2 regions of the Psychrobacillus sp. FSL K6-4615 genome follow, and region 1 is predicted to be linked to the other one. Evidence: riboswitches for the same ligand, from Rfam matches in the RefSeq annotation. Region 1 holds a riboswitch; the other holds the start of a gene.
What was found. Region 1 has a riboswitch for FMN ahead of ribE (riboflavin synthase). Riboswitches for the same ligand answer to the same signal wherever they lie in the genome.

Region 1 (3,201 bases):
GAAATAATCTCAAACGAAAATATAGTTAAATTCTCTTCTAAATTTGAATTTCCAGTAGGAATATCTGCAATTTTGGTACTAGCTCAATTACGTGCAAATGGTCCGGTAATGCAAAGTGGTTTAGCAGAGACCTTAGGGTATACAAAAGGAGCAATCACAAATATTTCTAGCAAGCTAGTGAAGTTTGAATTAGCGGAACGACTGTATAGTGAAGAAGATCGCCGGACGATCCATCTTCAGATTACAGAAAAAGGGCGATCTGCTTTAATGGAAGCACAAAAGATTGGCGAAGAAATATTTGTGGAGTTATTTGAAGAGTTGACTGTGGAAGAATTAGATCAGTATTTGTACATACAGCAAAAAGTATTAAACAGTATGAAAAATAAAAGATTGTCATCATCATGATCTAATTATTTTTTAGAGAAAAGTTAGCTAAGACCCTCAACATAAGAGGTTCTTAGCTTTTTATGTTTTTCAAAATCCTTTTGTATAATGTAAAAGTACTCAACTCCTTGCAATTAAGATATGAAATTGTTATGCTAAGAACAATTTTATAACATTCCTTCGGGGTCGGGTGAAATTCCCAATCGACAGTAAGAGAGAAATCTCAAAGCCTGTGAGCCGTAAAACGCATGATTTGGTGAGAATCCAAAGCCGACAGTTAAAGTCTGGATGGGAGAAGGAGAAAGTTGCCTATTTGGAGGTTTTTTAGTTATGCTAAAAAAGGAACAAAAGGCTTATTAAAGTATGACTTCTCTCGCATCCATAAATTTGGGTGCGTTTTTTAATGTCTAGCTATAGCGTTTGTCGGTGCCAACAAATCTGGGTAAGTCAGTTTGTTGGGACATGATCCCGCGAGCATAGGCGCTTCTACTTTTTAAAATTGAATAACTATCCTTCGGGGTCGGGTGAAATTCCCAATCGACAGTAAGAGAGAAATCTCAAAGCCTGTGAGCCGTAAAACGCATGATTTGGTGAAAATCCAAAGCCGACAGTTATAGTCTGGATGGGAGAAGGAGTAGTTCAATGCTTTTTGAGAGAAAAACACAAAAGGCTTATTTGAATCTACCTAATTTCCCTCCGACACTTATGTGTACGGAGGTTTTTGTTTGAAGTAGGCTTTAGATTCCATCTAAAAGTACTTACTAATAAGGAGGATACGATGTTTACAGGAATTGTTGAAGAGCTTGGCACCATTAAGAACGTACAAACATCTGCTAGCAGTATGCAACTTATTATCCGAGCAAAACGAATTTTAGAGGACATCAAATTAGGTGATAGTATTGCAGTGAATGGTATCTGTTTAACAGTAATCGCATTTTCAAGATTTGAATTTACAGTGGACGTTATGCCAGAGACGTTTTATGCAACTACAACAAAATTATTAAATAGCAGTTCAGTTGTCAATTTAGAAAGAGCATTAGCGGCAAACGGTCGATTCGGTGGACATTTCGTTACAGGACATGTGGATGGTGTGGGTACCATATTGAAAAAGCGCCATGCAGCAAATGCAGTGTATATCGATATTATAGTACCAGAAGAGGCAAGTCACTTTTGTATTCCAAAGGGGTCTATAACGATTGATGGAACAAGTTTAACTATTTTTGCTATAAATAAGTCGACGGTAACAGTTTCATTAATTCCCCACACAAATAAGGAAACAGTTCTAGGCATGAAAAAAGCGGGTGAACTCGTTAATATCGAAGGTGACATGCTAGGGAAGTATGTGCATCAATTTAGTACAAAGAAAAGTGAATCGACTATCACCCAGGACTTTTTACAGCAGAACGGTTTTTAAGGAGAAATTAGCATGCTAAATACGATAGAAGAAGCAATTACAGATTTAACACAAGGAAAGCTTATTATTTTAGTAGATGATGAAAACCGTGAAAATGAAGGTGATTTCCTTTGCTTAGCAGAATTTGCAACACCAGAAAACATCAATTTCATGGCTAAGTATGGTCGAGGATTGATTTGTATGCCTATTCATGAAGAAATCGCAGAGGTATTGCAATTACATCCGATGGTTTCTAATAATACAGATTCTCATCAAACTGCATTTACTGTGTCGATTGATCATGAAAACACTTCAACGGGCATAAGTGCGTTTGATCGATCAGAGACGATGTTACAAGTCATTAAGCCACAAGCAAAGGCACAACAGTTTAAACGACCAGGACATGTCTTTCCGCTAATCGCAAAGCCAGGTGGTGTACTGGAAAGACGAGGTCATACGGAAGCTGCAGTTGACCTTGCCATGCTTTGTGCATCAGCTAAATCAGGTGTAATTTGCGAAATAATGAACGATGATGGTTCAATGGCACGCTTACCAGATTTACTGGAACTTGCCAAACAATATCAATTAAAGATTGTCACAATCGAAGAACTATCAAGGTATTTAATAAATATTAAAGCTAGCTGAGGAGAGAATAAGATGGTAAAAACAATCGAAGCAAATTTAATCGGAACAGATTTGAAAGTAGGTATTGTTGTCGGACGTTTTAATGATTTCATCAATGCAAAACTAGTTGACGGTGCAATAGATGGGTTAAAACGTCATGGTGTCGTTGAAGAAAGTATTGAAGTTGCTTGGGTTCCTGGTGTGTTTGAAGTACCATTTATTGCAAAAAAAATGGCGGATTCCCAAAAATACGATGCAATCATTGGTCTTGGTACAGTAATCAGAGGTTCAACGACACACTATGATTATGTTTGCAACGAAGCAGCAAAAGGAATTGCACAAGTAGGTTTACAAACTGGAGTACCAGTTATTTTTGGTATCGTCACTACAGAATCTATAGAACAAGCTATTGAACGGGCAGGTACAAAGGTTGGAAACAAAGGATACGATGCAGCCGTCTCTGCAATTGAGATGGCAAATCTGTTAAAGGTCATGTCGTGATAATTGACTTACTTAATATCTAGAAATGACTTAGAAACAAGAGGAAAAGTATAAACAATTAATCTGAAACTTCATGGATTTGAACATGGATCAATTCATTAGTATCAGTAAAATATTCAATTTTAACAGAGACTCCAAATTCTTTATCACTCTCTTTTAACCTTAGACGGAACTTTTCAATGGTAGAATTTTCTTTCGGTTCACTTCCTTCATAAAGGTAGTCAATTATACTTGCATGGGGAAATTTGGATTGAGTTTCTTTTACAGCAACTTGTCCCCATTTAGCATAGGCAGGGGTT
Region 2 (3,201 bases), 160 kb from region 1:
ATCTGACCAACCTCGCCACGGTACGAACGATATTTCTTTGCCTTTTGAACACCATGTAAACCAAGGTCATTCATTAAACGGCGTACCGTTTTATGATTAATAAAAAATCCTTCTTTGCGTAAGGCTAAAACAATTCGACGATACCCGTACAACTCTTTGTGTTGGTAGAATATACGTTCAATCGCTTCTTTTATCGTTGCGTATTTATCTGCCTTCTCTAAGTTCTTCTTATGATAATAGTAAGTTGCTTTTTTTACTTCAGAAACATGTAATAAAATTTGTAGAGGAAATTCATGCCTTAATTCATCAATCACTCTTACTTTCTCTTTGGTTGGGACTTCTTTTTTTCTTGAACTAAGGCATCTAACTTTTTTAAATAAGCATTCTCTGCTCTTAAGTATTCAAGTTCTTCTTGTAATTTTCCGATGTCTGTCATACCTTGTTTCGGCTGCTTTTTCTTCATATCACGACGCTCCCTTTTCAAATAATAGAGCGTCCATTCCTCTTCTGACATGTATTGATGCATCCACTTCCAGATGGTTGCACGACTGGGAATGTTAAAACGACCAGCTACTTTTGAATAAGGTTCAGCTGTCTCTATCATATGTTGTATTACGTGTATTTTAAAAGATTCCTCATAACCTTTACAAGCAGGAGCCATTAATCCTTCCATTCCATGAAATCGATAGATTTCTATCCAACTACTAATAACCATCTTATCGACACCCAGGTCGCGAGCGATTTTTCTTAATGGCATTCCTTTCTCAAAAAAGGCATCAATTACTTCTGCTTTTTTTATGTTCATAACGTGCACCCCCAAGTTAGTTTTAAGTCCAACATTTTGGGTGCACATCATAGCTTGAGCTGAAGACCCCGCGGAAGCGCAGCGAACGAGGAGGCTGAAGCCAAGCCCGCGGAAAGCGTCCGCCTGAAGCGAAAATCAGTATTATCATTCTTTCTTTTCAGCTCCATGAACCAAGTATATTTTCTTTTTAAAAAAAGTTGTTCCTCCTAGTGGAGAAACAACTTTTTGTTAATTTGTATTAGGTTTCATATATGAACTAGTTACTTTATCAAGCAATGGCTTCATTCGTTTGAATAAAACAATCATCACGATCGTTACTAATATACCTTTAATAAGATTAAATGGTAATATACCAAAAATGATCGTATTAAACAAAGCAGTGCCTGTTTCCATAGGGAAATTTAAGAAATAAGCGTACATTGGTAAAAATACATAATAATTTAGTACACTCATCCCAATAGCCATAGAGACTGTACCTGCTCCGAGTCCTGCCATAATGCCTTTGGACGAAGTAACTTTGCGATAAATCAAATACACAGGTGCGATAAACAAGATACTAGTTACAAAGTTAGCCATATGACCAACAGGTACACCAGTTGGACTTCCTGCAAATAACCAATCTAGTACATTTTTTAAAAATGCGACTAAAATTCCTGCAACTGGTCCCATTGTGATTGCAGCGATTAATGCTGGTATATCACTAAAGTCCACCTTTAAATAAGCCGGTAAAACCGGTAATGGAAATGCAAGTAGCATTAAAACAAAAGAAATACTACTCAGCATTGCGACTGCAATAAGCATTCGCGTTTTGCCTTTTAACATAAATCCTCTCTCCTTTTGCGATTCACTCCACAAGAAGAAAGGTTCAGAACGTTTGCATACTTAAAAAATCCCTCGAACTTATAGAAGTTCAAGGGAGAAACAAGGTACACTTTAATAAGCGTATCCGTATAAGCATACGAAAAACGACTGCACCTTCACCTTCTCCCATCCAGACTATACTGTCGGCTTTGGAATTTAACCAAATCAACCTGTTAAGGTTCGCGGGCTGAAGAAATAAATTTCTAATACCGCCGGTCGGGAATTGCACCCTGCCCCGAAGATGAATCAATATTTTGTTGTCCTCCAAGAATATATCTTGAATTAATAACATTTTATCAAATTAAAACAATATATGCAACAGACCTGTTTGCAACTGAGAATACTAGGCAAATTTATGTTATGGGCGATAATAAAAATTTAAGGGCTGTCTCGGATCGCTTATGGGCTGGGCTATCCTCAAGTTTTCTACTAGCAGGATCGTTAATTATAGGTATAGGCCATCACATATATCTTAAAACAAAAATGCCAAGCTTAAGTTAATAAGCATTGGCATTTTTTATTATTGAATTGTTTGCATAGTAAAACCATTTGGCCCCACTGGAACTGGAAGTGGACTAGAAAAATCTATTTCATTCCATTTTTCTTGTACGATATTCTCTAATCGGATAGTTTGATTGAAGCTTGCAGCTGTAAGCGAGAAAGCTTCTATCAAACGAGATGCATCACTTTCATTTAGTGATTCCAAATCTAAAGGCTCATCAAAATGTACAACAAGTCCCTTATCTTCCTTAACTGAATAAGTTACATCATTCGGAATAACAGAAGTATAAATTTCATTTTCAGGATTTTTCATCCCCTGCAATGCTTCTAATAGTGTATTGAAAGTTTTATTGAAGTTTGGTGTTAAATAGGTCACCTGATTAAAAGCCTTATATGCAAAATAATTTACCTTCTGCTCTGTGCCAGTTAACACCAAAGGTTCATCTATAGTCCCTACTTGATCCCATTCGATTGGGGATCCATCTTCATTTACTCTTAAGAACGAATCAAAATCGGTAAAGACCTCATTGATTGAAGAGATGTATGGTACAGCTGTTCCAGGTGCAGAATCGTAACCATGATCTGCTGGTAAGTAATGTTTTAATATTTTACCTTCTGCTCTAAAGTAGCCTTTGTAAGGATGATATTCTTGGAAACCAAGAGAAGTTTCGTCAATCTCCAGAGCATACTGATTATATAATTCTAAGCTACTAGGTTCCATATTTGGAAAATCCGCTTCTATTTTCTCTTGAGGAATGACAATCGTGATTGGTACAGTGAGCGCATTTTCTAATAGAGTAAAATGAAATACCGTTCCATCACCTAAATCCTGCTCATAAACAGAAGTAAAAGTCCGATCAAATGGAGCTATTTCTACATTAGAAGCTAACTTTTCAGACATAGTTGTCATACCAACAGATTCTTCTTCTTTAGCATCCATAGAGGATTCCTCTGGTACTTCTAGAGTTCTCATTTGATCGTCTGCTGTGGTCGATTCTTCGACAGTATCAGCTGTGGAACTCTCATTGTTATTT

Region 2: it holds a riboswitch for FMN, as region 1 does, so the genes downstream of both, MKX53_RS07290 (ECF transporter S component) here and ribE (riboflavin synthase) in region 1, are expected to answer to the same signal.

What each region holds. Positions count from the first base shown of each region.
Region 1 covers NZ_JBBOYQ010000001.1:1,353,426-1,356,626, forward strand. The annotation lists gene MKX53_RS06380 (MarR family winged helix-turn-helix transcriptional regulator) at 1-405, shown strand, start outside; FMN riboswitch at 557-688, shown strand; FMN riboswitch at 891-1,022, shown strand; gene ribE (riboflavin synthase) at 1,163-1,798, shown strand; partial or broken gene ribB (3,4-dihydroxy-2-butanone-4-phosphate synthase) at 1,811-2,398, shown strand; gene ribH (6,7-dimethyl-8-ribityllumazine synthase) at 2,435-2,902, shown strand; gene MKX53_RS06400 (DUF3889 domain-containing protein) at 2,961-3,201, opposite strand, start outside.
Region 2 covers NZ_JBBOYQ010000001.1:1,517,473-1,520,673, reverse strand. The annotation lists gene MKX53_RS07300 (IS3 family transposase) at 1-401, opposite strand, end outside; gene MKX53_RS07295 (hypothetical protein) at 317-805, opposite strand; gene MKX53_RS07290 (ECF transporter S component) at 1,034-1,627, opposite strand; FMN riboswitch at 1,781-1,913, opposite strand; gene MKX53_RS07285 (hypothetical protein) at 2,187-3,201, opposite strand, start outside.